3 regions of the Gorillibacterium terrae genome follow, and region 2 is predicted to be linked to each of the others. Evidence: predicted binding sites of a transcription regulator. Region 2 holds the regulator's gene; each other region holds the start of a gene.
What was found. Region 2 encodes LexA, which represses DNA repair genes until DNA is damaged. Its sites were predicted from a motif close to CGAACATATGTTCG; they were not measured.
Positions count from the first base shown of each region.

Region 1 (10,476 bases), on a different contig from region 2:
CTCTGTCTCAACTGCGTGACCGTTCACGGTCAGGGTTGCAACCAGGAGAAGAAGCTAGACGGCACCACACTCTCCACGATGCGGCCTGCCGCCGCAGTTCAAAAAAGCCTGCCGATCGCTGGATCGGCAGGCTTTTTGCTGGTTCGGGGGAATTGGCTATACCATGAGCTAAGCTTGGTTGGGGTGAACGGCTAAGCCATGTGTTGAGCTTTTGTTGGGATCTTGCTGGACTTATACGGAGCTGGGCTTGGTGAAGGCTTTGCGAGTTTATGCTTAATTTGGTCAGTTGGATAAAGAGAAGGGACTCCTTGGCCCTACGGCCCTTTGGAGTCCCCCTTGATTTTTATTCGGCCGGACGATTAAGCCAGCGCGTCCTTGCGCTCCTCCGCCGACTCGCTTTCGTCTTCCGATCGGCTCGCCTTGGCCGCTTTGGCCTTTGCGCCTTTCCCGCGCTTGCCGTCGGCAGGCTTCTCGCCGAACAGTTCGGCGGTCCGCTTGCGGTCCCGTTCCAGAACCGGTTTCAGGTAGCGGCCGGTGTACGAATCGGGGTTCTCGCAGATCTGCTCCGGCGTCCCTGCCGCGATGATCGTGCCACCCTTGTGGCCCCCTTCGGGTCCCAGGTCGATCAGGTAGTCGGCGGTCTTGATCACGTCGAGGTTGTGCTCGATGACGAGCACGGTCTCGCCGCTGTCCACCAAGCGCTGAAGCACGACCAGCAGCCGGTCGATATCGTCGACATGCAGGCCGGTCGTCGGCTCGTCGAGGATATAGAACGACTTGCCGGTGTTGCGCCGGTACAGCTCCGCCGCCAGCTTGACCCGCTGGGCTTCACCGCCCGACATGGTGGTCGCGGCCTGACCCATTTTCATATAGCCCAGGCCCACGTCAAGCAGAGTCTTCAGCTTGCGGTGAATGCGCGGGATATTCTCAAAGAAGTGCGTGGCGTCTTCGATGGTCATGTCCAGCACTTCGGCGATGTTCTTGCCTTTGTAGTGGATTTCCAGCGTCTCGCGGTTGTAGCGCCGCCCTTTGCAGACCTCGCAGGGCACATAGACGTCGGGCAGGAAGTGCATCTCGATCTTGATGATCCCGTCGCCCTTGCAGGCTTCGCAGCGCCCTCCCTTGACGTTGAAGCTGAAGCGGCCCTTCTTGTAGCCGCGAATCTTGGCTTCGGTGGTCGTCGAGAACAGGTCGCGGATATCGTCGAACACGCCCGTATAGGTCGCCGGGTTTGAACGCGGCGTCCGTCCGATCGGGGATTGGTCGATGTCGATGACCTTCTCGACCTGCTCCAGACCGAGGAACTCCTTGTGCTGGCCGGGACGGACCCGGGCCCGGTTCAGATCGCGGGCCATCGTCTTGTAGATGATCTCGTTGACCAGGGTGCTCTTGCCGGAGCCGGATACGCCGGTGACACAGGCGAACACGCCGAGCGGAATCTTCACACTCAGGTTCTTCAGGTTATTTTCCTTGGCCCCACGGACCTCCAGCCATTCCTCTCGCGGTTTGCGGCGAGAGGTCGGAACCGGAATCAGCTTCTTGCCGCTCAGGTATTGGCCTGTGATGGAGTCCGGGTTCGCCATGATCTCCTGCGGCGTTCCCTTGGCGATGACGTGGCCACCGTGAATGCCTGCTCCCGGGCCGATGTCGATGATGTAATCGGCCGCCAGCATGGTGTCCTCGTCATGCTCGACGACGATGAGCGTATTACCGAGGTCGCGCATGCGCTTCAGCGTCCCGATCAGCCGGTCATTGTCGCGCTGGTGCAGCCCGATGCTCGGCTCGTCGAGGATGTACAGAACGCCCATCAGGCTGGAGCCGACCTGAGTCGCCAGCCGGATGCGCTGCGCCTCGCCGCCGGAGAGCGTGCCTGCCGCCCGGCTGAGCGTCAGGTAGTCGAGGCCGACGTTCACGAGGAAGCCGAGGCGCTCCTTGATCTCCTTGAGAATCAGGTTGGCGATCGCCTGCTCCTTGGCATTCAGCGTCAGGCCGTCGAAGAAGGTATGCGCGTCGCCGACCGCGAGGTCGGTGACATAGGAGATATTCTGCTCGCCGACGGTGACCGCCAGCACCTCCGGCTTCAGCCGCTTGCCCTTGCAGGTCTCGCAAGGCTTGCCGGCCATGTACGCTTCAATGTACTCGCGAATGCCGTCCGAGGCGGTATCGCGGTAACGGCGCTCGAGGTTGGTCACGATGCCCTCGAACGATACCCAGGCCTCGCGGCTCTGCCCGAAGTCGTTCTCGTAGCGGAAGTGAACGCGTTCCGTTCCGGTTCCGTACAGGAGCTTCTCCATCAGCTCCTTGGGCAGCTCGGAGACCGGAACGTTCGTCGGGATCTTGAAATGCTTGCAGACCGCAGCCAGGTACTGCGGGTAATAATTGGACGTTCCGCCCGCCCAGGCTTCGAACGCTCCTTGTTCGATCGACTTGCTTCCGTCGGGCACGAGCAGCTCGGGATCGACGATCATCTTGCTGCCCAGGCCGTCGCAATCGGGGCAGGCCCCGAACGGGCTGTTGAAGGAGAACATCCGGGGAGACAGTTCGTCCATGCTGAAGCCGCAGATCGGGCAGGCGAGGTTCTGGCTGAACAGCAGCTCCTCATGCTCCATCACGTCGACCAGCACGCGGCCCTCGGCCAGCTTCAGCGCCGTTTCCAGCGAATCGGCCAAGCGCGCCGCGACGTCGTCCTTGACGACGATCCGGTCGATCACCACTTCGATCGTATGCTTCTTGTTCTTCTCCAGCTCGATGGTCTCGGACAGCTCGCGGAGCTCCCCGTTGACCCGCACGCGGACATAGCCCTGCTTGCGGATATCTTCCAGCAGCTTCACATGCTCGCCCTTGCGCCCGGAGACCAGCGGAGCCATAATCTGCAGCCGGGTCCGCTCGGGGTACTCGAGAATCCGGTCGACCATCTGCTCGACCGTCTGCGAAGTGATCTCGATGCCGTGAACCGGGCAATGAGGGTGGCCGATGCGCGCGAACAGGAGCCGCAGGTAATCGTAAATCTCCGTCACCGTGCCGACCGTGGATCGCGGGTTACGGCTTGTCGTCTTTTGGTCGATGGAGATGGCCGGAGACAGTCCCTCAATGGAGTCGACGTCCGGCTTATCCATCTGCCCGAGGAACTGCCGGGCATAAGCGGACAGCGACTCCACATAGCGCCGCTGTCCTTCCGCATAGATCGTATCGAACGCGAGCGACGACTTGCCGGAGCCGCTGAGTCCCGTCAGCACCACGAATTTGTCCCGGGGAATCGTGACGTCGATATTCTTCAGATTGTGGGCCCGGGCCCCTTTGATCACAATATTGTCGATGGCCACTCTCTCACACCCTTTTTATCTAGTAAGCTGTCCTTCCAAGCCATGGCCACGGGGCTACCGCTCTTCGTCCCGATAGACGCAGCCGCGCCGTCCGAACCCTCGCTTTGAAGCTTATGAATACGCGGCTCGCCCCGCACGGCGGCCTGTCCCTTACGGAACGGCCGCCGTGCGGGTTAACCGCGCTCGTCCTCTATTCCTTATCCTCGGTTATCCTCATCTTCGGCAGATTCCCGCCCGGCGATACGCCGTCTTCCCCGAAGGCGCGGCGTCTCGTCAATCCTGCGCCTTCAGCTCGAGGACCGCATCTCGCAGCTCCGCGGCGCGCTCGAACTGCAGGTTCTTCGCCGCTTCCTTCATTTCTTTCTCCAGCCGCTCGATCACGGCCGCCCGGTCGCGCTTGGACAGCTTGCCGCCTTCCTTCACGCCGGTGAGGTAATCCGACTTCTGCTCGGCTACCTTCGTCGCTTCGATCACGTCGCGGACCCGCTTCTGGATCGTCGTCGGGGTAATGCCGTGCTTCTCGTTGAATTCGATCTGGATCGCGCGGCGGCGAGCCGTCTCGCGGATCGCCTTGTCCATCGAGTCGGTGATCTTGTCGCCGTACATGATGACCTTACCCTCGGAGTTGCGAGCCGCCCGGCCGATGGTCTGGATGAGCGAACGCTCCGCGCGCAGGAAGCCTTCCTTGTCGGCGTCCAGAATGGCGACGAGCGATACCTCCGGCAGGTCAAGCCCTTCCCGGAGCAGGTTGATGCCGATCAGGACGTGGAACGTGCCGAGCCGGAGGTCGCGCAGAATCTGCATCCGCTCCAGCGTCTTGATGTCGGAGTGGAGGTAGCGTACCTTGATGCCGATCTCCTTGAGGTAATCGGTCAGGTCCTCCGCCATCTTCTTCGTCAGCGTCGTCACCAGCACGCGCTCGTCCTTGGCGATTCGGTCGTGAATCTCGCCGATCAGGTCGTCGATCTGTCCCTTGGTCGGGCGAACGTCGATCTCGGGGTCGAGCAGCCCGGTCGGGCGGATGATCTGCTCAACCATCGTCGGGCAGTGCTCGATCTCGTACGGTCCCGGCGTAGCCGATACATAGATGATCTGTTCGAACTTCTGCTCGAACTCCTCGAAGCGCAGCGGCCGGTTATCGAGCGCCGACGGCAGCCGAAAGCCGTGCTCGACCAACACTTCCTTGCGGGCGCGGTCGCCGTTGTACATGCCGCGGATCTGCGGCAGCGTCACATGCGATTCGTCGACCACGACGAGCAGGTCGTCGGGGAAGTAATCGAACAGCGTGTACGGGGTCGCTCCCCGCTCGCGGAAGGTCAGCGGTCCGGAATAGTTCTCGATGCCGGAGCAGAAGCCCATCTCCAGCATCATCTCGATGTCGTAGCGGGTCCGCTGCTCGAGCCGCTGCGCTTCCAGCAGCTTGCCCTGGCCGCGCAGCTCCTCCAGCCGTTCCTCCAGCTCGCGCTCGATATTGACGACCGCCCGCTTCATCGAATCCTCGGCGGTCACGAAGTGCGACGCCGGGAAGATGGCGATATGGTCGCGCTCGCCGATGATCTCGCCCGTCAGCACGTCGATCTCGGTAATCCGCTCGATCTCGTCGCCGAACAGCTCGACCCGCACCGCATGCTCGCTGTGCGACGCCGGGAAAATCTCGACGACATCGCCGCGGACCCGGAACGTGCCGCGCACGAAGTTGATGTCGTTGCGCTGGTATTGGATGTCGACCAGCCGGTGGAGAATCTCGTTCCTCGGCTTCTCCATGCCGACACGCAGCGACATGACCAAATCCCGGTACTCCATCGGAGAACCGAGACCGTAGATGCAGGAGACGCTCGCCACGATGATGACGTCGCGCCGCTCGAACAGCGCGCTCGTCGCCGAGTGGCGCAGCTTGTCGATCTCCTCGTTGACGCTGGAATCCTTCTCGATATAGGTATCCGAGGACGCAATATACGCCTCGGGCTGATAGTAATCGTAGTAGCTGACGAAGTAATCGACCGAGTTGTTCGGAAAAAATTCCTTGAATTCGCTCGCAAGCTGGGCCGCCAATGTCTTGTTGTGGGCGATGACCAGCGTCGGACGGTTCAACTGGGCGATGGTCTGGGCGATGGTAAAGGTCTTGCCCGTTCCGGTCGCGCCGAGCAGGGTCTGATGCCGCTTGCCCGCCTTCACGCCCTCGACCAGCTCGGTGATCGCCCTCGGCTGATCCCCTTGCGGAGAATAGTCCGACTGCAGCTCGAACGGCCTGTTGCTCATGACAATTTCGCTCATGGTCCTCGTCGTCACCTGCCCCTTTGCGCAAATGCTCTAAATTTTATCGCTTCCGGTTCCGATATAGTGTAAGACGAGCTTTATCGGAAAATAGGAATACACGTTCGTTTATTATACCTTTTTTCCACCTGTGTTGCAATCTTTGGAAGCATCTTACACAGGCTGCATCCTACCTCAGAACTGGAGTGGACGTTCGTGGACATTACGACAATTATCGGTATTCTGCTCGGCTTTATCTCCCTGATCGCAGGGTTTGCGCTCGAAGGGGGGCACCTGGCTTCCCTCTGGATCTACACGGCGGCCATCATCGTATTCGGCGGCACCTTCGGCGCGGTCATCATCAGCTTTCCGCTCTCCAGCCTGAAGGACTTGCCCGCCGCTTTCGGAATGGCCTTCAAGGAAAGCAAGCGCAACCCCGCCCAGATCATCGATGAAATTGTCGACATGGCCACGATCGCCCGCCGCGAAGGCGTCCTCGCCTTGGAACAGCGCGCGCAGGATCACCCGAACCCGTTTCTCCGCGAAGGGCTCCTGATGGTGGTCGACGGTACGGACCCCGACCTCACCCGGCAGATCATGGAGCTGGAGATGGATGCGCTGGAGGACAAATACGAAGGGTATGCCAAAATGTTCGATTCGGCCGGCGGCTACGCACCCACGATCGGCATCATCGGCACGGTGCTCGGCCTGATCCACGTGCTCGGGAACCTGGAGGACCCCGACACGCTCGGACCGAAGATCGCCGTCGCCTTTACGGCTACGCTGTACGGCGTGGCGAGCGCCAACCTGATCTATTTGCCGATCGGAACCAAGATCAAGAACCGCAGCAAAGCCCTCGTCTCCGACATGGAGCTGATGCTGGAAGGCATCCTGGCCCTGCAGGCCGGCGAGAACCCGCAGCTCATCAAGAAGAAGCTGACCTCCTTCCTGCACGACAAGAATGGCCGAAAGAACACGGAAGCGGGTGCCGATGCCAATGGCGAGGAGAAATAAGAAGAAGCACGCCGAGCACGAAAGCAACGAACGCTGGCTCGTTACCTATTCGGACTTAATCACGCTCTTGCTGGTATTCTTCGTCGTCATGTACTCGATGAGCAAGGTGGACATGGACAAATACAGCCAGTTGGCCCAATCCCTTCAATTTACGTTCAGCAAGTCGGACTCCATGATCGCGAAGAACGGAGCCGGCGGCGGCGTCCTCGGCGTCATCAACCCGCCGAACAACGAGGCCGACAACAAGCAGGACAATAAAGAGGAAGACCAATCCGGCGCCCAGACGGAGGCCGACAAAAAACGCAAGGAGCAGGAGCTGCAAGGGCTCCTGAAGATCATTACCCAATATATCGAAGACAATAAGCTTCAGGCCACCGTCTCCGCCGTCGACACCGACCGCGGCATCGCCGTTACCCTGAAGGATTACTTCCTGTTCGACCTCGGCAAGGCCGAACTGAAGTCCGGCGCCTATCCGATCCTGGACAAGATGGCGAGCCTCTTCCCGAGCCTGCACGCCAAGATCAGCGTGGAGGGCCACACGGACAGTCTGCCGATCAGCGGCGGCGGCCTCTACCAGGACAACTGGCGGCTGTCGTCGGAGCGTTCGCTCTCCGTCGTTCGCTACTTCGAGAAGAAGGGCCTGTCCCGCGACCTCTTCCGCTCCGTGGCTTATGCCGACACGGAACCGATCGCGAAGAACGACACCGAAGCCAATCGGCAGAAGAACCGCCGCGTGGAGATTGTCGTGCTGCGGTAATCCTAACTGTGAATCGAAAGCGAGAGTGCCAGGGGCGTTCCCCCGGCACTCTCGCTTTTTACATATCTGAGTAAGCACTTCAACTATCAGGATCAGCTTTCGTAAAGACTCAAATCAAGGAAAATATGGTTCTTTCTTTAGTAAGATCCCTATGTGTCATATAAACCTTAACCAGTCTTATTTCATTACCACCCTCTCTTGATTTTGTTCAGCCATGCGGTGGCTTTGAGATTGCAAAGGTAGTTATCCGAACGAGCCTTCCTGTTATATTCTGCCGTCATGCTCTTTCAAGCTAACAATCGAGGTAAATCACTGTAGAACAAAATAAATTAGCACTCACTCAAAGTGGGCGTCCTAAGTTTCCCAAAGTTGCGGTAAGCCATTACAAACGAAAAATCCGTGAGCATTAGTTGGAGCTTTTCAATGAAGGATACGTTAAAAAATACTTAAACAAGAACGGTTAGTTCGCATTGTGGCATTCATTGATTAATGATGAGTTCATTCAGCAATGCCCCCCAAACGAAAAAGAAACCTTGAAAGGCACGAAGCCAATCAAGGTTTTGGAATAGTTAACTATCTTGAAGTATTCTTTTCTCCTCCTCCTTTAAATCTTGATAAGCAATTTGATCATCATTATAATAATCCTCCCAGAAATTACTCCTAGCCCACTTTTCAGGAAGTAGTGAAAATGATCCATCTAGTTCTCTAAATAATATCCAATTCGAAGAAATTCCTGCGTTAGTTATTTCGAACAGTTTAGCCGGAAAAGGGAGAATGAAACTATCGTCACCTCTAATTCTGTATAACATAAAGTCTCCAATTGACTGACTAAAAGGAGATTCAACACTGTTATAAAACTCAATCGCTAATACAGTGTATTCCTGGTTTATTCTTAGGCTTTCATATTCCCCTTCTTTTAGCAACTTCTTCCTACTTTTACAACGAACTTTCAAATGACTCACCTCATCTGTTAAACTTCGCTTTCATACCGAACGTAGATATTTCTCCAGTCTTCAAGTTTTGATAATAATGTACTTGGAAATCACCGCTCGGGCTTTTAAAAGTCTGTGTTGACATTTTAGCCCAATCATTTATCGAGCTACCATTGCTTGTCAAGGCTTTTATTACTTCTGGGTCACTTAACTTACTTCCCGGTACGATTGCTTCAGATTTATTAATTACTTCCTGTTTTAAGGTTCCTGATCTCGTAAATACAGAACTTGCTTCTTCGGCAGTAAGTTGTCCGTTTAATCTTGTCCCATTTACAATATTACTTGCGCTAGATCCCGCACCCTCAGTAACTTTAAAACCTTTCGCTATTGCTTCTTCTTTTGCACCATTTAATATTGTTTGTCCCGCTTTTGATAAGGGCTTTCCATATTTAGCCCATTCTAGTAGCTCATAAAATTCTTTAAAAGCGGACTCAAAACCAGCTCCCGTAGGATTAGCCATTGCCATGGTGTCTATTGTTGACACTATTTGATATAGCCCTTCTTCCACTGCGTTGTACCCTTTAAGATAATCCTGTTCATTTTCAACTTTAGTCGATAAAATGAGCAAAAACTCTTGGGGGTATAAACAAGGAATTATTAAAGGATTAATTAAAATTATTGAAGGATCAATTAAATATTTAGACACATTATTATCCAAATTACCTTGTAACCCTCCGACGGCTACATCGTATATTTTTTGCAATCCACTTTTTATGTTTACAAGCATCTTATTCCACTTACTGTCATTGGTTTCTTGAGTCGTACACTTTTTCTCTTGAGCTGGGTTGCTTTTTTTCGTAGTTTGGTTGGATTTGTTTTGATTTGCAGGAGCAGCTCCACCGCCGCCGTTGTTATCCTCCATTTGCCGATGTCCACTGGGGTCAATAAGATTAACCGGATTATTTTGAACGTAAGAATAGAGATTATGGCTGAGTGGGACGCCCGCTTCCCCGCGGTAAGTGTCTTCTTGGGTAAAGCGCCCAACAGCGGGATCATAGTTTCTTGCACGCAGATAGTATTCGCCCGTAATGGGATCTACCTGTTCTCCGGAATAGGTAAATCGATTCGAACGGTTTTCTACTTGCGTCTGAACGTTTCCGAACTCGTCATAGGAATACTGATTGACCCGTTTTCCACTGGGATCCAGCAATCCCGTTACGCTCCCATGCCCATCCTTCAAATAAGCGTATATCCGATTTTGCGGGTCTTGCTCTGCGAGTAGATCATATCCCCGAATATACCGATTCAGGGTATAGCCGCTTGTTGTCATTTCGGCAAGCACCTGATCACCGCTGAAGACAAAGTCGGTCTGCATCCCATTTTCGGAGATACTGGTACGAAGTCCCCAAGGATCGTAGGCATACCGCATCCAGTCCCCGTTTTTCAAAACCGTTTGGGTTAGTTGATTAAAACCATTGTACTGATAGGTTCTTTCTCCTTGGTCATTCGCGGACTTCACCAAGTTTCCGTTTCCGTCATACGAATAGTCCTGAATAACATTGCTAGAGGTAACCTTTGTTAACCGATTATTCGGGTCATACTGATAGCTGGTCTGAAGACCGCCGGAAGTACGAAGAAGTCGGTTACCGACTGCGTCATATTCATAATGCGATTGCGTGCCATCCGGATTCTGAACATCAACCAGCTGTTGCAAGGAATTATAGGCGTATGCAGTCTGTTTTTCATTGTTCGTAGCAGTTAACTTATTTCCGTTATGATCGTACGTATAACGGTGTTGATCCACAACCGTCCCATTCGGATTCCGACTAACGACTGACTGAATCTGCTGATTCTTGGTATAGCCAAACCCCACAGATACCCCATTCGCATAACGAACCCCGGCAATGGTCGAATCCGGGTTATATTGGTAGGTCGCAATTTCTGTTCCCATTTGACCGACATGTTCAAGCCGCCCGGTATTGTCGTATCCATACGTAATATCGTTGCCGGCAATATCTTGAACACGTGTTAATTGACTATCCGCGTTGTATTGATAGGATAGATAATTCTTGCCGTTCCGTATTTGCTGACTGACTAGCCCGTTCGGAGTCATGTTATAACGGTCGATCACCCGCTCGTTGATTCCCGCTAACGTGGTTCCGTCCAACCGGTAGAGAAATTGCTCTTGTTCCCCTGT
Region 1 covers NZ_JBPPGI010000010.1:34,212-44,687, forward strand. The annotation lists gene uvrA (excinuclease ABC subunit UvrA) at 360-3,323, opposite strand; gene uvrB (excinuclease ABC subunit UvrB) at 3,597-5,597, opposite strand; gene ACSEXS_RS21930 (flagellar motor protein) at 5,793-6,590, shown strand; gene ACSEXS_RS21935 (flagellar motor protein MotB) at 6,574-7,347, shown strand; gene ACSEXS_RS21940 (hypothetical protein) at 7,917-8,300, opposite strand; gene ACSEXS_RS21945 (RHS repeat-associated core domain-containing protein) at 8,311-10,476, opposite strand, start outside.
Region 1: uvrB (excinuclease ABC subunit UvrB) is a predicted target of LexA. The motif match lies at 5,691-5,704, and genes of this name have one in related genera.

Region 2 (10,476 bases):
TGTACGGGCGGCCTTCCGGCTCAATGTAAACCGTGTCGATGCCGGAGACGGCGGGAGCGTGCCCGCCTTCCGCCTGCCGCGGCGGGTAAGCGCTCAGGGTCTCGGCGAGCGCGCGAATGTGGTCCGGCGTCGTGCCGCAGCAGCCCCCGGCCACGTTCAGCCAGCCCTGCTCCGCGAAGCCGGCCATCTTCTTGGCGAGCGAATCCGGCGATTCGTGGTAATGTCCGTCTTCGTCGGGCAGGCCGGCGTTCGGGTAGCAACTGATCGCCGCCCGGGAAATCTGGGCCAGCGTACGGATATGGTCGCGCATGAATTCCGGTCCGGTGGCGCAGTTCAGCCCGATGGAGACCGGATTCAGATGCTCCAGCGAAATATAAAAGGACTCGATGGACTGGCCGGCCAGGGTCGTGCCCATCGGCTCGATGGTGCCCGAGATCATGATCGGAACCCGGCGGCCCGTCTCTTCCATGGCCCGGCGGACGGCGATGCTCGCCGCCTTGACGTTAAGCGTATCCTGCGAGGTCTCGATGAGCAGCGCATCCACACCGCTCTCGATCAGCGCCAGCGCCTGTTCGCGGTAGCTCGCTTCCAACTGCTCAAAAGTCACTCCGCCGGTGACGGACAGCGTCTTGGTCGTCGGCCCGAGCGCTCCGGCCACGTACCTCGGCCATTCGGGCGTGCTGTAGCGGGCAGCGGCCTCTACGGCCAGACGGGCGGCGACCCGATTGATCTCATCGGCCCGATCCTCCAGCCCGTACTCCGCCAGCACGACGCTGGTCGCGCCGAAGGTATTCGTCTCCAGGATATCGGACCCGGCCTCCAGATAGGCCCCGTGAATACGGGAGATGACATCCGGGCGGGTCAGCACGAGCATTTCGTTGCAGCCCTCCAGCTCTTCGCCGCCGAAATCGGCGGCGGTCAGGGGCTCCCGCTGAATCATGGTGCCCATCGCCCCATCGAGTATCATGATTTTCTTGGCCAATTGTTCCTGCAAGGATGGTTTCGCCACGTTTATGTCTTCCTTTCCGCCCGATCCGACTGGCATGCGCTTCTGATTCAACTTCAATCCGTGATCTTAATCCGCGATCTCCCCCACTTTCCAACGATGGAAACGGATTCTGCAGCTCCGATTGGAGAGAGGGCGCGCTTGGATGTTATTCCTCAAAGTGTATCACGATCGACCGGGGAACAAAAGAGGGCCGGCGTATTATTCCGACCCTCTTGAGGGGAATTAATGGCGGTGCTCCGACGCCAGTATTTGCACCAGCTCGGGCAGCCAGTCGTCCAGCTTCAGGAAACCGAAGCCCGCCTGCTTCGCCTTCTCGTTGCTCGCTGTCCAGGACTCCTCCACTCCGAAGGGGGACATGTCCTCCTCTTCGGTTTCGGCTGCCAGCCGGGCCCTAGCTCCGGTCGCCTGTTCGATGAGCCCGATCAGCCGGTCCAACCGGATCGTTCCGTCCGAGCAGGCATTGAAAGGGCCGGTGAGCGCCGCATCCGCCTGCCAGCGCAGAAACCGCGCCGCCTCATCGGAGCGGATAAAGACCATCTCCGCCTGCGGGTTGGGCAAGCCGATCGGCCGGTTCTCGGCCACCCGCTCGACATGGAAATGCAGCCGCCGGGTGTAATCATCCGTTCCGAGCACGATGGGGAACCGGACCGTACTGACCGGAAAGGAGGCTTGCTGAACGAACACCGCTTCGGCCAGCCGCTTACCCTCTCCGTATGGGAAGTCCTGCCGATTCCCCATTCGGATCGGATAGCGGCAGGGATCGAACGCTTCCTCCGGGATTCCGCACCCCAGGTCATACACGCTCATGCTCGAGGTAAACACATACTTGCCCACGCGATCCCGGAACAGCCGGCTGGCGTCGGCTGCAGAATCGGGCGAGTAGCCGATGTTGTCGAACACGACATCCCACTCACCGCCGCCGAGCCCGGCAGTTAGCGCTGTCCGGTCTTCCCGGTCGAGCGTAAGCCGGTTCACCCGATCCCCGAAGGAATCAGCCGTTTGGCCGCGCGTCACGATGGTCGTCCGGACGCCTTCCTCCAGCAGCATTTCCACCAGCCGTTTGCCGAAAAACCGCGTTCCGCCAAACACCAAAGCCTGTTTCATTCGCTTCGCCTCCCCGGAATGGTCCTTGCGTTTCTTTTACCAAAAATTCCTTTACCAAAAAAGCGAATCCCCTTCGCCCTTGCTCCGAGAGAGATTCGCTTGGATGGTCTTAAGTCCTGGCGCGTGAGCGCACCGCTTCGCCGCTCAGGCTTGTTGGATGGCAGGCAGCTCCAGCAGCTCGCGCAGCCGCTTAATTTCCCAGGTCGGCTCGGCCTCGCCGGTTCTTGCCGCCCCATGGGCGTTGATCCAGACGTTCGGCATGCCGATGGAACCGGAGCCGAGGATGTCCGTCGTCAGCTTGTCCCCGACCATGACGCCTTCCTCGGGCGCGATGCCCAGCAGCTCCACGGCCCGGCGGAAGATAGCGGGCGATGGCTTGCCTTCGCCGAATTCGCCGGAAATGAGAATGTGGTCGAAATAACCGGCCAGCTCGGGAAAGCCCGCGATCTTTTCCTGCTGCAGATCGGGCGCTCCGTTGGTCAGGAGCAACAGCTGAAACCGGCCGCGCAGCGCGTCCAGCACTTCGAAGGTCTCCTCGTAGGCCAGCGGACGGGCGCGCCGCTCGGCGGGAAACCGGGCGGCCAATTCCGCCGCAAGCGCCTCGTCTTCGACGTCCAGCGCGCGCAGGCCGCGCGACCAAGCCTCCGACCGGTAGCCCGGCGCCAGCGTCTGCAGCTTGCGGAAGCTCTCGTGCTCGCCGCCGCTGAATTCGGCCCATAGGGCTTCGAACGGATTGATGCCGATCATCTTGGTGAACGGGAAGGTCTCGTAGGATTCGTAGAGAGCCCTCGCCTCCCGGCGCACCTCCGTTTCCAGCCGCTCGGGATCGAGGCCGGGCGAGCGTTCGGCGGCATAGCGGCAGGTGGCCGCGAACGCCTCCTTCACGCTTCGCTCGTCCCAGAGCAAGGTATCGTCGAGATCAAACAAAACGGCCTTCGTCCCCATTCCTCTCCCACCCCTGTTCAGATATCGGCATGTCCAATGCTTATTTCGAACCTTCTCCCGTTACGGGAATATGGTTTAATTCCGCAAACTGCCGGAGCCGCACGGATACGGCTTCAATGGGGAACCAGTGCGTGATGCGGGTATAGACCCAGCGCTTCTTCTTGGCTTTCAGGCGAATGACCACCGCGCCCTTCACCAATTGGATCTCTTCGATCTCCCCCGCGGAAGCCGTCTGAAAGCTGGCGAACCGCCGGGACGTGATCGAGCTCTTGCCGATGGTCAGGGTAGGCCGGTTCATGAACAGGAGCAGAACCGCCAGCAGGATATAGACGATAAAGGTGATCAGGTTCCCCCTCGTCAAGGTGTTCTGCTGAAGGAACATGACGATGTTCAGGATCGTGATCAGCACGAGAAAGAACGGCAGCATCCAGTTGATTCCCTTGAAGACGTCCTTCGTCTCGGCTTTCGCCTTGGCCTGCATCGGCGAAAGGCCTTCCTTCTTGCGTTTGGCGTTGATGGTTTTCTGGTTTTTCTCAACCATGCGTTCCCATTTACGGGACATCGTTTTCTTCATCCTCTACGTATTTGATGGAGTCCAATTGATATTTCATGGACCTCTTAAACGCGTCGATGTAGATTCGGCGGAGGGTGTTGCGCTCCTCCAGCTCCTCGTCGGTCAGCCCAACCGTTTTGGCCTTGCGGGCCAGCTCATTGATGCGGGCCACCGTATCGTCCATGCTCATGCAAACACCTCCCTTGATGCGAGTTTCTCTATTACTTTGCCATTGCCATAAAGCCTTGTCAAGCGGTCATTCTGGCGGTGTCGCGGCCCCCGGGATGGCGGCCAAGAGGGCTTGGTTTCCTTTGATCGGCCTTCACGGGTTTACCGTTCGTTTTGGCCTTCTTGGTTTCTTGCTTTCTTCCTGTTGGGTTTTCCTCACCTTATTTCCTGTCCTCGTCTTCTTACTTGTCCCAAAACGTTAAAAAAGCAGCGTCGGCTCCATGCGAAGTTAACTCCGCCCGGTCCATCGCTGCTTGCTTCTCAAGTGAACTTTATGCGTAAAAGAAAATCGCTTCCTCACGTCGCCCGCACCCGGCAGTCGCCAGTCGCCGCTTGGCCAAGAGCCTGCAAGCCTGCGGATAAACGCTTGGTCTTTGGGCTGAACCGCCGAGCGCCCCTGCACCGGTTACTTGCTGTCAGGCAGCCGCAGAATCTGTCCAACCTGCAGCTCGTTGGAGGTCAGGTGATTGATTTTCTTCAATTCCTTCATATAGGAACGGATCGACCGCCCGTCGGCGTAGCGGCTGGAAATGCTCCACAGGCTGTCTCCGGGAGCTGCGTCAATGACGACTCCTGTGCCTTCGGCTGCCGCCGGCTTAGAGGCGGGGATGACGCTGGCGGAAGAAGGGCTGTTATCCGAAGCTCCTGCGGTAGCATAGGCCGTCATCAGGAAGCCACCGAACAGGAAGAACGTAATCAGAAGCCCAAGGACCACCGTTCTCGACGAAAAGGACAGTCTCCGGCCTTCATGATCGGCTTTCCGCGAGCCTGGTGGGGAATAGCGCAATGCGGCTTTGACGCTCCCGCTGCGCCCGTCTCTCCCGATTCGATGATCCATACCGGCAGGTTCACAGATATAGTAAGCACTCATCTTCACGACCCCCAAACGTTTGTTCTGTTCTCACTATAAGGCGAACACATGTTCATGTCAAGTGAAAAACGAACTTATGTTTGTACGAACTTTCATTCTATGGTATACTTTGCTTATAAATTCCCTGATGGAGTGATCATACGTGACGAAATTATCGGGCCGCCAACAGGCCATTCTCGAATTTATCGCTAGCGAAGTCAAGGCCAAGGGATATCCGCCCTCCGTCCGCGAGATCGGAGAAGCGGTGGGCCTCGCTTCCAGTTCGACCGTTCACGGCCACCTTGACCGTTTGGAAAAGAAGGGAATGATCCGCCGCGACCCGACGAAGCCCCGTGCTATCGAGCTGCTCGGCACGAATGACGACTCCGTCTCGCAATTTTCCTTCTCGGTCGCCCGCGTTCCCCTGATCGGCAAGGTGACGGCAGGCGTTCCCATCACCGCAACCGAGAACATCGAGGACTACTTCCCTCTTCCGGAGCATTATGTCGGCGACCATACCGTCTTTATGCTGACCGTGCAGGGAGACAGCATGATCGATGCCGGCATCCATGACGGCGATTACGTCATCGTCCGCCAGCAGCACACTGCCAACAACGGCGATATCGTCGTCGCCATGACCGAGGAAGACGAAGCGACGGTCAAGACCTTCTACAAGGAGAAGGATTACTTCCGCCTGCAGCCGCAGAATCCGACGATGCAGCCGATCCTGCTGAAGACGGTCTCCATCCTGGGCAAGGTCGTCGGGGTATTCCGCGACATTCATTAAGGTCCGCCTCGTTCTCCCGCTTTATTCGAAGCTAACGAAAGCCTCTTCGCACGCGAATGTGCCGAGAGGCTTTTTTTGACGGGTACGGGTTCCGACGGAACTACACCGGGCAATTCGATCGCCAGCTCGGTTCAATCCGGCCAGGTTCCCTGTGACCGCCCAAACCCAAAAAAAACGCCAGCCCAAGCCAGACAGCCCGGCAACCGACCGTTCCTCCGCCCTACTGGGCGACAGGGGACGTTTGTCCGAGCTCCCGGAGCGCCTTGTTCAGATCCCCGATGTATCGCCCCAGCTTCACGCTCAGCTCGGAACGCATCACCTCGCGGACGATGCCGAACCGGTCCGTATAGCCGCGGCAGACATAGCTGTAGTAATACACCATCTCGCCGTCGTATTCCTCGCCGGTGACTTTGATCTGCCGCCGGGCCAATTCTTTGCGCAGCGAGCGCATTTCCTGCGCCGCCCGGTCCAGCAGCGCATCCGTCGCCCCCAGATACGCCGACTTGAGCAGGTGCGGCAGGCGCTCGATCTCGCCGCGGCTGCGTTCCAGCATGGTGATAAGATGCGGCAGGAGAATCGAATCGCGCAGCATTTCCAGCTCCTCCGCATCCGGCAATCCGGTGCGCGGATGCTCGTTGCGGCGCTCGTAGCGCTCCTGATGCTCGGTTAACAGCATCTTCGAATTCCACCTTTCGTTCCCGTCCAGCTTGCTCATCGGTAATGGCCTCCTATCTGTTCCGCCCGCTCCAGCGCGACGCCCGCTTTCAGCAGCGAGGATGCCCGCAGAATCGCGGCGCTTCCGTAACGGTCCTGAATCCGGTCGATCGCCCGCTCCCGCCGGTAGGTTCGTTCGCGGTCCTCAAACAGCGTGAGCTGCATCGCTTCGTCCGACACCAGCGAATCGAGCGATACGAACACGCGGCTCACCTCTCCCCCGCTCCAATGCTTGGCGAACAGCGGCAGTACTGCTCCCGCCATCTCATGGGCAAGCGAGGTCGGCTCGGGCAGCGTCATCTGCCGGCTGAACCCCCAGGACCGGCTGCCGTCGGTTTCAACCGCTCCTACGGAGACGACCCGCCCCATGTAGCCCCGCCGCCGGGCGCGGCGGCAGACCTCCGCCGTAAGCTCCAGCAGCACCACCTCGATGTCGGCCAGCTTGCCGTAGAGGCTGCTGCGCAGGGCTTTTCCGTGGCTGATCGACTTCAGCTCCTTGCGGATGCTGGGGACGACCGGGCTCGGATCGATGCCTCGGGCAATCTGCCAGTAATAATCCGCCTGGACATCGCTCTGCTTGCCCATTTCCCGCCGCATGCGCCGGCGGAACTCCATCTGGTCGAGCCGGGCGATATCGCCGATCCGGGTAAGCCCCATGCGGTAAAAGTGCCGGGCCATCCGATTGCTGACCATGAACATCTGGTGCACCGGCAGCTCCCAGAGCACTTCGATGTTCTCCGGCCCCAGCGTAAAGACGCCGTCCTCCCGCTTTTTGGCGAAGTTGTCGGTGGCCGTCTTGGCCAGAATCTTGTTGGGTCCCACGCCTACCCGGCACCGGACTCCCGTGGACAGCAGCACCCGCTTCTGCAGTCTTCTCACCAATTCCTCCGGCGGCAGCGCCGAGCCGGTTATGTCGAGAAACTGTTCGTCGATGCTGTACGGCTCGACTTTGTCGGTAAACGATTCGTAGATCTGGGTGATCAGCAGCGACACGTTGATGTACGTCTGCATCCGCGGTCGGATGACCGTGAGCTCCGGGCATTTGGCCAGCGCCTCGCCTACCCGGCAGGCGGTCGTTACGCCGCGGGCCTTGGCAAGCGGGCAAGCAGCCAAAACGATGCCCGAGCGCCGCGACGGATCGCCGACCGCGACCGGCGCGTTCTTCAGCTCCGGGCGGCCCGCCTTTTCCACGGACGCGTAAAAGCTCTGGCAATCCGCCAGCAGAATGACACGTTCGGTTTCGGACATCAAGTCCGCCTCCACATGAGAACAAATGTTTGTATCCTTATTATATGCACGAATGTATGTTCTGATACAAGGGTTAATTTCTGGAACTTGCACGCCGGGGGAAGAAGGCTATACTGAAGAAAAAGGAGGAGTGCCGCATGTGCGGACGCTATACCATCACCGTAACCATGGAGGAGCTGGAAAGCATGCTGCAGGTCGGCCCCTGGGAGAACTACCGTCCCCGCTACAACGTCGCCCCCGGCCAGATGATACCGGCGGTCGTAGCCCAGGACGGGGCAAACCGGCTGGGCGAACTGCGCTGGGGCCTCATTCCTTCCTGGGCCGCCAGTCCCCAGGAGGGGCTCAAGCTGATCAACGCCCGCTCCGAGACCGTCGCGGACAAGCCGTCCTTCCGGCGCCTGTTCGAACGCAAGCGGTGCGCCGTGCCGGCCGACGGCTTCTACGAATGGGACAAGCGCGGAGGCACACGCCAGCCCTACCGCTTCGTACGGAAGGACCGGTCGCTGTTCGCCATGGCCGCGCTCTATGATACCTGGGTCGGCCCGGACGGAGCCAAACTGTCCAGCGTGACGATCCTGACTACCGAGGCGAATGCGCTCATGGCGCCGATCCACGACCGGATGCCGGTGATTCTCCGCCCCGAGGACCTCTCCGTTTGGCTGGACCGGACCCGCTTCGATTCCAAAGCACTCCAAGCGATGCTTCGTCCGTTCGACGCCGAAGCGATGCAGGCCTATCCCGTTTCCTCGGCCGTCGGCAACGTGAAGAACGACACGCCGGAGCTGCTCCGGGAAATCGGCTAGACGGCGGCCGACTGTGGCGATGGATGGTCCCGGGGCTGCCTGGTTAAGCTGGCCAGCTTTACGATACCCGTGTCGAACGAAAAAGAACCCCTCGACCGAGTGGCCGAGGGGTTCCTTCATGTAGTGGTCGCGTTCCCATTGGTGAACAGTAGGATTAAACGGTCCACTGGCATTTTCTCCCATTTTTCCATGTGGAGGAAATCTGTATAGAAAAAGAGCAGCGAGCCTCCCTTGCTGCACTTTTCTTTAACCCTGCTTTCGCTTGATGAGCCTCAATTCGTAGTCCGTTTCCCCGATCTTTCCCGCTAAGTATTTCTGGGAATCTCGGATCTCGTCCAGCGCCTCCCGAACTTCCTTACGGAAGCCTTCATTCGCCGCCGACTCCGCCTCGACCCGGGCGAGGATCGCTTTCAGCATTTCCTGCGTTTCGTCCATTCCCTCATCTCCTTTTTATCAAGCATTTTTTGTACTAGCGCAAGTATCGTTCTCCCGCTCGATCTTCTCCTCGAGCGCCTGAATAAGGTAATCGTTCAGGCTTACCTTGGCTTTCCGGGCCGCCGCCTCATACACGGCTTTTCGGCCCTTCGGTACATAAGGATAGAGTCGGTCGTAATTGGCGGCATTGTATTTATTTTTAGCCTTCGTAGCGGCCGTGCCTTTCGGTTCCTCCATATTTCGACTTCCTTCTTTTGAACTTATACTACCACATAAATTATACTCACGCTAGTATATAACTAAAGTCTCCTCGTCGGCCAGCAAAAGCGGGATCAGCAGGTTTTACCCCCATAAAAAATGCACCCCTAAGAATGATCACTGGATATCCCAAGAGGTTTTTCCAATGTTATCCTTAGGGGTGCACCTTCAAAGAGCCGTGCGGGTTCTATCCTTTTAATACAGCGTCATGTAGTGGTCGCGTTCCCATTGGTGAACCTGGGTGCGGTACATGTCCCACTCGATCTCCTTCAGCTCGAAGAAGTAGGACAGTGCGTGATCGCCCAGCGCTTCGCAGATGACATCGTCGCGCAGGAGCTCGTTCAGCGCTTCCTTCAGGTCGTTCGGCAGGCTCGGAATGCCTTGTTCGATCCGCTCGTCCTCCGTCATCACGTAGATGTTGCGGTCGACGGGAGCCGGAAGCTGCGTCTTGTGGCGGATGCCGTCCAGGCCCGCCTTCAGCATGACGGCGAGAGCCAGGTACGGATTGGCCGCGGGGTCGGGGTTGCGCACCTCGATGCGGGTGCTGAGGCCGCGGGACGCCGGAATGCGGATCATCGGGCTGCGGTTGCTGGCCGACCAGGCCACGTAACACGGAGCCTCATAACCCGGTACCAGCCGCTTGTAGGAGTTGACCGTCGGGTTGGTGACGGCCGCGAACGAACGGGCATGCTTCAGGATGCCGGCCATGTAATAGCGCGCGTCCTGGCTGAGTCCCAGCTTGTCGCTTTCGTCGTAGAAGGCGTTCTCCTTGCCGCGGAACAGCGATTGGTGACAGTGCATGCCGGAGCCGTTTACGCCGAACAGCGGCTTCGGCATGAAGGACGCATGCAGGCCGTGCTGACGGGCAATCGTCTTGACGACCAGCTTGAAGGTCTGAATCGAATCGGCCGCTTGCAGAGCGTCCGCATATTTGAAGTCGATCTCATGCTGACCGGGAGCTACCTCGTGATGGGAGGCTTCGATCTCGAAGCCCATCTCTTCGAGGGTGAGGACGATCTCGCGGCGGCAGTTCTCGCCGAGGTCCGTCGGCGCCAGATCGAAATATCCGCCCTGGTCGTTCAGCTCGGTGGTCGGGTTGCCCTTGTCGTCGGTCTTAAAGAGGAAGAATTCCGGTTCCGGCCCTACGTTCATCGTCGTATAGCCCATCTCTTCGGCTTCCTTCAGCGCCCGGCGCAGAATACCGCGCGGGTCGCCGGGGAACGGCGTTCCGTCCGGGAGATAAATGTCGCAGATCAGCCGGGCGATCCGGTCTTCCGTGACCCAGGGGAAGATAACCCAGGTGCTCAGGTCCGGATACAGATACATATCGGATTCTTCGATCCGCACATACCCTTCGATGGAAGAGCCGTCGAACATCATCTTGTTGTCGAGCGCCTTTTCCAGTTGGCTTACCGGAATTTCCACATTCTTGATCGTTCCGAGCAGATCCGTAAACTGCAGGCGGATAAACCGGACGTTCTCTTCCTTCGCAATGCGAAGAATATCTTCTTTGCTGTACCCTTTGGTCGTCACGAAACCGAT
Region 2 covers NZ_JBPPGI010000001.1:2,107,250-2,117,725, forward strand. The annotation lists gene metH (methionine synthase) at 1-1,009, opposite strand, end outside; gene ACSEXS_RS09370 (NAD-dependent epimerase/dehydratase family protein) at 1,232-2,113, opposite strand; gene ACSEXS_RS09375 (HAD family hydrolase) at 2,258-3,058, opposite strand; gene ACSEXS_RS09380 (hypothetical protein) at 3,099-3,620, opposite strand; gene ACSEXS_RS09385 (DUF896 domain-containing protein) at 3,610-3,801, opposite strand; gene ACSEXS_RS09390 (LysM peptidoglycan-binding domain-containing protein) at 4,246-4,506, opposite strand; gene lexA (transcriptional repressor LexA) at 4,853-5,476, shown strand; gene ACSEXS_RS09400 (YhjD family protein) at 5,697-6,191, opposite strand; gene ACSEXS_RS09405 (DNA polymerase IV) at 6,188-7,438, opposite strand; gene ACSEXS_RS09410 (SOS response-associated peptidase) at 7,576-8,241, shown strand; gene ACSEXS_RS09415 (hypothetical protein) at 8,488-8,676, opposite strand; gene ACSEXS_RS09420 (transcriptional regulator) at 8,695-8,913, opposite strand; gene glnA (type I glutamate--ammonia ligase) at 9,130-10,467, opposite strand.

Region 3 (10,476 bases), 1.8 Mb from region 2:
CGGGACACGGTGCTGCGGGAGACTCCCGCCAGCCTGGCGATATCTTCGCTGCGCATGTTCGGCTCCTTCTCATAAACGCGTGTTCACACCCATTGTAGACCAACGGCGGCCGCTTGGCAACGACAAAAAGAAAGCGCCGTCAAAAGTAGATGAAGTCCCGAGTGGGGGATGCGCCGCGGAGCCCCCGGCTCGAAGGAACTTTTGAGAGAATGTGATATAATCGGTGACAAGTTCGCTATCTTGGTGAAGGAAAGAGGGCATTGCCGGTGAAATGGCGCATGATCGGAATCGGTATTGTTTTCTTGGGCGTGTACGCGGCGCTCACTTATTATATCGGCTGGAACGGGCTGGTCTTCCTGGATGCCGCCGGAGCGGCGGTAAACGGCTGGGCCTATTGGCCGGTGCTCGCGGTGCTCGCGGTGGCCTATCTGGCGGGTCGGCTTCCCTTTGGTCAGGGCAGAGTAACGAGGTTTCTTAAGGTGGTAGGCTCGTATTACTTCGGCCTGCTGGAATACCTGCTGATCCTGCTTCCCCTCGCGGACCTGGCCGTGGCAATCGGAACGGCTGCCGGAGCGGACCGGACCGGGATGATTCTGGGCAGCGGCTGGACGGTTGCGGCCCTCCTGGCATTTATTCTTCTCTACGGCTCCTGGAACGCCTGGTCGCCGGTCGTCCGCTCGTATGAGCTGGAGATCGACAAGCCGCTGGGCGAGAATGGGCGGCTAAACGTGATCATGGCCTCCGACATCCACCTCGGGAACATCGTCGGCAACCGCCATCTGGGACGGATGGTCGAGCGGATGAATGAGTTAAAGCCGGATGTGGTGCTGCTGCCGGGTGATGTCATCGACGAGGACATCGAGCCGTTTGTGCGCAACCGGATGGCCGATACCTTCGGCAAGCTGAAGGCCAAGCACGGCATTTACGCCTCGCTGGGCAACCACGAATATTACGGCGGCCATATCGAGGAGTACGTAAAACGGATGAAAGCGATCGGCATTCCCGTGCTGCTCGACGAAGCCATTCTGGTGGACGGAGCGTTCTACGTGGTCGGCCGCAAGGACAAGACAGCGGAGGGGAGAGGGCAAGGCGGCCGACGGGCGGTGTCGGACCTGCTCTCCGGGCTCGACCCGGCCAAGCCCATTCTACTGATGGACCATCAGCCGTACGGCTTCGCGGAAGCGGCGGCGGCGGGAGCGGATCTGCTGGTGTCGGGGCATACGCACCGCGGGCAGTTCGCGCCCAACCATTGGGTGACCAAACGGATGTACGAGCTGGACTGGGGTTACATGCGCAAGGAGCGGATGCACGTCGCCGTCTCGTCCGGCTTCGGCACCTGGGGGCCGGCCATCCGGTTGGCCAGCCGCTCCGAGATCCTGGAGCTGACACTGGTGTACAAGCCCAGGCAGTAGAACGAGAACAGAACGGTCGGCCATCCGATCGGCGCCTGACGACAGTCGGACGTACGCAGGGCTGAGGGGCCTGAGCGAACGAACCCGGCTGTCGGCAGGCGCTTTTTCGTGGAGGAAGCTTTTCAATTGGAATCCATTTGAGCGGAACCGATTGACGAATCTAATTGATAACGATTATCATTGATAATATCAAAATGAAGATCGGATGAAGAAAGGGAAGGAATCCGCATGAACACCTTGGAGACGAAAGCTCTCGATATCGCCTATGCCGACCGCCTGATCGTGGAGGGCATGAACTTATCGCTGCCGGAAGGAAAGATTACGGCGCTCGTCGGCGCGAACGGCTCCGGCAAATCGACGCTCCTGAAGACGATGGCCCGCATCCTGAAGCCGCAGCGCGGCGGAGTGTACCTGGACGGCAAGTCGATCCACTCCCAGTCCACGGTGGAGGTGGCGAGGCAGCTTGCCATTCTGCCGCAGAATCCGAGCGCTCCGGAGGGACTCACGGTCAGCGAGCTCGTCTCCTTCGGCCGGTTTCCCCATCAGCGCGGCTTCGGTTCCCTGACCGCGAAGGATAAGGATGCGATCCGGTCCGCGCTGGAAGTAACCGGCATGGCCGGGCTCGCGCTGCGCTCCCTGGACGAGCTGTCCGGCGGGCAGCGGCAGCGCGCCTGGATCGCCATGGCGATCGCCCAGGAGACGGACATCCTGTTCCTCGACGAGCCGACCACCTACCTGGACATGGCGCATCAGCTGGAGGTGCTCAAGCTCCTGCAAAAGCTGAACGAAGAGGAGGGGCGAACCATCGTGATGGTTGTCCACGACCTCAACCATGCGACCCGCTACGCCCAGCACATGGTCGCCATCCGCGAGGGCAGGGTCGTGGCCGAAGGAACGCCGACCGAGGTCGTTACGCCGGACGTGCTGCGTCAGGTGTTCGGGATCGAGGCCGATCTGGTGGCCGACCCCCGCACCGGCGTACCGCTGTGCCTGCCTTATGAATTGGCCGGAAAAGCCTCGGAGCCTGTCCGGGTTCCCTCGCAGAAGGAGGCGCTGGTATCGGCGCGACGGTGATCGACCCCGAAATCGCCGCTTATTACGGCGTTGTCACGGAAGAGCCTGCCGACGCCGCAGGGTTTTCCTTTGCGGAGCTGGCCCGGCCGGAAGGGGCGCTCGTCTTCGCCCAAGCCTTCGCGTCGCGGCTGCGGGCGCGGACGCTGGACGTAGCGGGCACGTACTTGGCCTCCTGGCTCGCTCGGCTCTCGGGAGCCTATCAGGAGACGCTGGTTCAGGCTTCGGCGGAGCTTCGTCTCCAGCCGGAAAACACGTTCCTGTACCTGTCGGGCGAAGGACCGGCGGTTTCCTTATCGTTCTTCCTGAAGACGGCCGAGCTTCGGCCGCTTCCCGCAGGCGTTGGCCGGGGTAGCGCGGCGCGGGCAGGCATGGACCGCTTTTACGGAGAGCTCGTCCGCCCGCTGTTCGAGTCGGTGGCCGCCGCCGCGGCAGTTCAGCCGCAGACGCTGTGGGCGCTGCTTGCGACCAGTCTGCGCTATGGCTGGGACCGGCTGCAAGCGAAGGAGCTGCCCGAGCCGTACGGCAGCCGGCTTGCGCACGACTTCTCGTATCTCATGCAGGAGATGCCGGGAGAGATCTTCGGGACGGGAAGCCGCAATCCGCTGGCCGTCCGGTTCCGCAGCGTCGACAGCCCCTACGAGCCGGGGGCGAAGGTGTTGATCCGCGCCGCCTGCTGCCTCGCTTACAAGACAGATAACGGGTATGGTTACTGCTACAATTGCCCGAAGCTCAGCCGAGAAGAGCGAGAGGAGCAGTTCCGCGAGATTCGTCGGCGGATGGCGACCCCCTAACTTCCGGAATCGACGTCCCTTGAAAACGCAAACACGACTCATCATCCGATAGCCGCCTTTCTTCTCCGGGAAGGGCGGTTTTTGTTAGGGGGAAGCCTGCCTGCTTAGGCACCCCGACCGGACAAGCGGGATGTTATCCATTCTGCAAAAGACTTCGGCGCTGTTTATCGGGAGAACTGCCTGCCGGCTGCTGCCCGGTGTCTTTCGCTAGACAGAGCGGGCAAGAGGATGACAAGGATGCGGCAGAATAGTGGATAAGAGTGGAATTAATTCGGAAGATATATCTAATTATTAGAACGTTTATATCTAAAAACAGCTTTGAAAAAGAACGATTGACTTTGTATAATGAAGATGTTGTTAAGTTTAATGACATCAAAACGAACGGAAACGAAAGAGGTGCACCATGAAGCGAATCGGGTACTGCGATACGACACTGCGTGACGGAGAGCAGGCTGCGGGAGTGGCATTTACGGCGGAGGAAAAGCGGCAGATCGCCCGGATGCTCGCCGAAGCGGGCGTGCAGCAGATCGAAGTCGGCACGCCGGCGATGGGCGCGGACGAGGAAGCCGCCATTCGCAGCATCGTCGAGCTGGAGCTGCCGGTGGTGATTTCCACCTGGAACCGGGCGCTCGCCCGGGATCTCGATGCGACGCTCCGAACCGGTGCCCGTTGGGCGCACGTCACTCTTCCCGCTTCCGAGCTGCATATCCGCGACAAGCTGGGCCTGACGAAGTCCGGGGCGCTATCGCTGATCCGGCGGGCGGCTGACTACGGGATGAAGCGCGGGCTTCAAGTCTCGATCGGACTGGAAGATGCTTCGCGGGCGGACCCTTCGTTTATGTCGCTCGTGATCAATACACTCTATGAAGATGGTGTGCGCCGCTTCCGGTATGCCGATACGGTGTCGGCTCTGAACCCGGTGACCACGACGGAACGGATCAAGACGCTCGTCGACTCTGTTCCTTCGGATACAGAGCTGGAATTCCACGGCCACAACGACTTCGGGTTGGCCACGGCGAACACCCTCGCCGCTTTGGCGGCCGGTGCGGCCATCGCCAGCACGACCGTCGCCGGTCTCGGCGAACGGGCCGGCAATGCGGCCATGGAAGAGGTTTCGATGGCCTGGCGCCATCTCTACCAAGGCTGCGATGTGCTACAGACGGAATGGTTCCAGCCGCTCGCCGATTACGTCACCCAGGCCTCGGGCCGCCGCATGCCGGAGGCGAAGCCGATCGTCGGCAGCCTGGTCTACGCGCACGAATCGGGCATCCATGTGGACGGCCTGATCAAGAACCGGTCCGTGTACCAATGCTTTGAGCCGGAAGAACTGTGCCGGGAGCACAGCTTTCTGTTGGGCAAGCATTCCGGCCTGCATTCGCTGGAGCATGTGCTCAGCCTCCAAGGGGTGGAGATGAACCGAATCGGCGGAGCGGATCTGCTCTCGCAGGTGCGCAAGGAAGCGGAGAAGCTGAAGCGTCCGATCGCCCCGCGCGAGGTGGCCGATCTGGCCCGCCGCCTGGAAACGGCAAACGGAATCGTCCAATAAAAAGAGAGATTGCTTTACCCTTTGGATAGGGGCAGCCCCATCGCACAGAGAGGAGCGCAACGCCATGGCGCGGAGAGGCCAATCGTTCGTATCGTATTCGCCCGAGATCAAAGCGGAGGCGGTGCGTCTCCGTTTGGAAGAAAAGGCGTCGCTCCGGGAAATTCGGCTGCTGCTCAACATTCGCAGCGACGCGCAGATCATCGGCTGGGTTAAACGCCATGAAGACGGCCTTTCCTTGGAGGACGGCCGGGGGCAGTGGCGGCGGGCTCAGGAGGCGTAATCTTCTTGGCGCACCGGGCCGCAGGCCGCGATCGCCAAACAGGCCGTTTTCGGCGGGAACGACTCCCGTCGGAAAACGGCCTGTTTGATTTGCCCTGACGGCAAGGAAGCTTTAGACGCGCCATCTGCGGCGGCTTGCGATCGCTTCCTGCCCCCGACGGGCTTGGCTCCTATTCGGCTCGGTGCAGCTCCAGCGCACCCGTCGCCGGATCGCGCAGGACGAGCCGGCCGTCGAAGGAGCCGTCCGCGTCGCTGAACTTCAGCTTGCCGGTGCGTCCCTTCTCGGCGAGCTGGCGCACCATGCTGTCGGACAGCGATTTGCCGAAGCTGTCCTTCCAGATCACGAAGCCGCAGCCTTCCTTGTAGCGGCTGCAGCCGTAGCCCCGGCGGCCCATGAACAGCTCGCCGCCGCAGCCCGGCCGCGGGCAGCGGGCCACCCGAGGCCGCTCCCCGGCCGCTGCCGGAGCGGCCGCCGAGGCGCGCGAATCGCTGCCGGACGTCGCTGCGGATGCGCGGGCTCGAACCTCGGCGGCCGCGCTCGGGGCCGGCGCTCCACCCGACCCGCGCCTGCTGCCAGCGGCCGCCTGCGCCGCCGATGCGCCGCCGGTGCGGCCCGCGCTCTTCGCCGCCGCGCCGCTCCCGCCGCGCGCCGAGGCCCGCTTCGTCCCGGCGGCTCTCGCGGCGGTGTCCCCGCCTGCCGCACCCCGGCCCGTACCGCGCCCGCGTGCGCCGCCCGGCCGTCCCGCGCCGGCGGTCTCGCCGAAGGCGGTCTTGTCCGCCGCCGCCTGGCGGCTGACCTTGTCCACGATCAGCCGCGCGAACTGCTTCACCTTCTCCATGAAGGCGGCGCTGTCGGCTTGGCCGCGGGCGATGTCGTTCAGCCGCCGCTCCCACTGGCCGGTCATCTCCGGGGAGGCAAGCAGCTCGACGCCCGCGCCGCGGATCAGCTCGATCGCCATGCGCCCCTTCGGGGTAACGGCGATCTTTTTGCCCTGCATGTCGATGTAGCCGACCTGCTTCAGCCGCTCGATCGTCGCGGCCCGGGTGGCCGGCGTACCGAGCCCCGAATCCTTCATCGCGTCGCGCAGCTCCTCGTCCTCGACCTGCTTGCCCGCGCTTTCCATCGCCTTCAGCAGCGTGCCTTCCGTATAGGATTTGGGCGGCTGCGTTTCCTTCTCGACGGCATTCGCTTCCTCGCAGTGTACCGGGCGCGCGCCATCCAGCACGAACGGGGAGGAGGTTTCCTCCTCGGCACTCGGATCGTCGGAGTCCGGCCCGGCCTCGTTCGCCTTGGCCTTCGCATTCCGCCGGTTTTTCCGGGCGGCTTCCTCACCGGCATAAATCGCCTTCCAGCCTTCGGCCAGCAGCTCCTTGACGGTCGTCTTGAAGCGTTCGCCCTCCGCCTCGGTCAGCACGGTGTGCACCTTATATTCCGCCGGAGGATAATACTGGGCGAGGAAGCGGCGAACGACCAGGTCGTAGACCTTCTGCTCGTCCGGAGAGAGCGCGCCCGGCTTCTTCAGCGTCGGCAGAATCGCATGGTGATCCTCGACCTTGGCCGGATTGCAGACCGCCTTGTTGTTCTTGTGCACCCGCGCCGGATCGGCACCCGCCGCCAACTCGCCGTAGGCGGTGGACTTCAGCATCTCCAGCGACTTGCGCATATCCGGCAGGTTTTCCTCCGTGACGTAATTGGAGTTGGTCCGGGGATAGGAGATGACCTTGTGCTTTTCGTACAGCCCCTGGGCGAGATCCAGCGTCTTCTTGGCGGAGAAGCCGAGCTTTGCGTTCGCCTCGCGCTGAAGCAGGGTCAGGTCATACAGCTTATAGGGATATTCCTTCGTTTCCTTGATATCATAGGAGGCGATCCGGCCCGGCTTGTCCGCCACTTTGGCGGCGATCGCCTTGGCTTTGTCCGGGTCGGCGATTCGCTCGCCCTGCCACAGCCCGCGATAGCGGGCTTCGTCCTGGCGAAAAAAAGCCTCCACCTCGTAAAATTTCGCCGAGGTGAACGCCTCGATCTGCTTTTGCCGATCGTAGATGAGCGCCAGAACCGGCGTCTGCACGCGCCCCACGGAGAGCAGCTCGTTGTGCCTGACGGTAAACGCCCGCGAGCCGTTCATGCCGATCAGCCAGTCGGCTTCGCTGCGGGCCCGCGCCGCCCGGGTCAGGTTGTCGTAGTCCGCGCCGCTCTTCAGCTCGCGGAAGCCGCGGCGGATGGTCTCCGCCGTCAGATCCGAGATCCACAGCCGGTCGACCGGCTGGCGCAGCTTCAGGTGCTGCTGGATATAGGCGAAGATGAGCTGCCCCTCGCGCCCGGCGTCGCAGGCGTTGACGATGCGGCCGCACTGCTTGGCGAGCTCCGCGATCACCTTCAATTGATCCTTCGTGCGGTAGACCGGAATCAGCTTGAAGGTGTCGGGGATGATCGGCAGGTCGGCCATCCGCCATTTCTTGTATTTGTCGTCGTATTTGTCGGGCTCGGCCAAGGTGATGAGGTGGCCGATCGCCCAGGTGATGATGTAGCTTTCGCCTTCCAGGTGCGTCCGCCGGTTGGCCGCCTTCGGTTCGATGGCGGCGGCGATGTTGCGCCCCATATCCGGCTTTTCGGCGATGACAAGGGTCTTCATGCGGTTTCCTCCCCTTCGAGAAGTATAGCAGATTGCGGCTCCCGGCGGGAGCGAGCAAGGGAATTGCCGTAAACCGCAACCAAACCGGGCGTTCGTTCGTCCCTATTTAAGGGGTTTCTTAAGAATGGTAAAGAAACTCTTAAGATGCGACGCGGCTTCTTTACGGAAACGGGTCGATCCCGTATACTTGCTTTTGGAATAAAGGGGAGGTCTATTTTACATTGAACACGCGCAAGCTGGTGCCGCCGCTTCTCGTCCTCATTGCTCTATCGCTGATTCTTGCTTCCTGCGGGCTTACCGGCAAAAGCTCCTACCAATTTTTCGTTAACGGCAGCGAGGTCAAGAAGCCGTCCACGGAGACGAAGCAGGATGAACTGTACGTTCCGGCATCCTTTTTGAAGGAGAGCCTGGGGATGGAGGTCAACTGGACCGCCTCGGCGAAGAACGACACTCCGCCCGCAAAGGGCGTCTATTACACCGACCGCGTCCAGACGCTGATGTATCACGACATCTGGCCGAAGGATCAGCCCGGCCGTTCCTCCATCACGGTGGCCGACTTCCGCAAGCAGATGGAGCTGCTCCGGGACGAGGGCTTTCACGTGATTTCCATGGACCAGTACGCCGACTTCATCTTGAATAAAGGAAAGGTTCCCGACAACGCCGTGCTGCTCACTTTTGACGACGGGTACGAAACCTTCTATACCTACGCCTATCCGATCCTGAAGGAATTCGGCTACACCGCGACCAACTTCTTGATCGTATCCGGCGTAGACGACCCCAAGAAGGCGGGATCGCCCAAGCTGAAATGGGACCAGATCCGCAAGATGAAGCAGGACGGAATGAGCTTCTACAGCCACACCTACGATCAGCATATTACCGTCGCCGTGGACGCCAAGGGCTCGCAGAAGCCCGCGCTCATGCACGCCCAGTACCTGAAGAAAGAGAAGCGGATGGAAACCGCGGAGGAATACCGCAAGCGGATTTCGGACGATCTGACGAAGGCGGAGGAACGCCTGAAGGCCGAGCTCGGCAACAAGCTCAGCGTGCTCTGCTTCCCCTACGGCAAATACAGCCTGACTACGCTGGAGGTGGCCAAGGCGGCAGGAATCGACTTCATGTTCACCACCATGGAGGGCATTGACACCCGGGCAGACCGGATCGGCTACCGGATGAACGGCTCGAAGGCGGGAGAGAAGCCGGAGACGTTGATCGGGCGGATGAAGCAGGGGGACCGGACGCTGGAAAACAAAGAAACCCGGGGAGTCCTGAGCGTCAACGGCAACGACATTCCTCTGTCCGGACTGACGCCGGAAATGAAGGACGGCGAGCTCATGGTGCCCCTGCGGGAATTCTGCAACGCAACGCGAGTGGGGCTGGTCTTCGACAAGAAACGCCAGCGCATTGAGTTAACGGCGACCTGATGATAGAATGAAGAAAGTATGCCCAAAACCCAGCAACGGGCAGCAAGGGCAACCATCGTCTCGAAAAGAGGGGTTGACATCAAACCAGTGGCAGCAAGCGGCAATCTATTCAAAAAATCGGCCAAATACCTGATCGTGCTCGTGTTGGCAATCGCCTTTTTCATGCGGTTTGACTATGTGTCCCACTACAAATTTCCCCAGATCAAGAACGACCAGTACAACTACACTGTCATGGCGGCGCAAATTATCGAGGACGGCGTCTACGGCTACAAGTCGGAGGCTCCGAACGCCAAGGTTCCGCCCGGCTGGCCGCTGTTCCTGGTCGGCGTGTTCAAAGTGTTCGGCTACGGCGATATGCTCCATACGCTCTATGTAATCCGCATTTTTAACTGCCTGTTCATGACGGGCACCATCTATTTTCTCTATCGGATCGGCTGCCGCTTATTTAATCGGGCGGCCGGGTTGATTGCGGCCGGCATCGCCACCGTCTACGGCCCTTATCTGTTCGTGACCGGTCTCATCCTGACCGAGAATCTGTTCCTCTTGCTGTTCCTCGCCGCGGTCTATTACCAGGTGAAGATCATCCAGGAGAACAAGCCCAGGGATCATATCATCGCCGGAGCCTTGGCGGCCCTCGCCACGCTGGTGCGGCCCAACACCATCATCATCACGGTTGTGCCGTATCTGTTCCTCTGGATCAAGCACAAGAAGCTCTTCCTCAAGCAGATCGCCTTCGGCGCCGCGGCCTTCGCCGTGTGCATGCTGCCCTGGTGGATCCGCAACCTGATCACGCTGGACAAGTTTATTCTCCTGTCTCAAGGATCGGGCAATCCCTTTCTGGCCGGGACGGAGCCGTATTTCAAGAAGTCGATCCCCTGGAACGACATCGACTACGATCACCAGACAGAAATAGGCCTGGAGCGGATCAAGCAGGGGTTGAAGGACGACCCCAACACCTGGATTCGCTGGTTCACCACCGGCAAGACCAAGGCGATGTTCCTGAGAGGGATATACGCAGCGAACTACTTCGACTATCTCACGTGGAAGCCCTGGGAAACCGTGCTGCGCAAGCTGCACAAATTCCTCGTGTACTACGGGATGCCGCTTGCGGCCATCATGCCGTTCATCCGCCGGCCGTACCGGTTCCTCGCCGTGCACTTCTTCCTGTTCCTCTTCGTGCAGCTGCTGTTCATACCGGAAACCCGCTACACGCTCGGGATGATGCCGTTCCTGATGCTGATTGTCGCCGGAGTCATCACCGATCTGGTCGGACTCGGCCGGAAATGGATTGCAGGCCGCCGCGCCGCCCAGCCGGTTCAGTCG
Region 3 covers NZ_JBPPGI010000001.1:262,709-273,184, forward strand. The annotation lists gene ACSEXS_RS01155 (LacI family DNA-binding transcriptional regulator) at 1-56, opposite strand, end outside; gene ACSEXS_RS01160 (metallophosphoesterase) at 267-1,412, shown strand; gene ACSEXS_RS01165 (ABC transporter ATP-binding protein) at 1,641-2,486, shown strand; gene ACSEXS_RS01170 ((2Fe-2S)-binding protein) at 2,483-3,277, shown strand; gene ACSEXS_RS01175 (hydroxymethylglutaryl-CoA lyase-like TIM-barrel protein) at 3,681-4,823, shown strand; partial or broken gene ACSEXS_RS01180 (transposase) at 4,888-5,088, shown strand; gene ACSEXS_RS01185 (type IA DNA topoisomerase) at 5,273-7,732, opposite strand; gene ACSEXS_RS01190 (polysaccharide deacetylase family protein) at 7,954-9,153, shown strand; gene ACSEXS_RS01195 (glycosyltransferase family 39 protein) at 9,172-10,476, shown strand, end outside.
Region 3: ACSEXS_RS01185 (type IA DNA topoisomerase) is a predicted target of LexA. The motif match lies at 7,818-7,831, and genes of this name have one in related genera.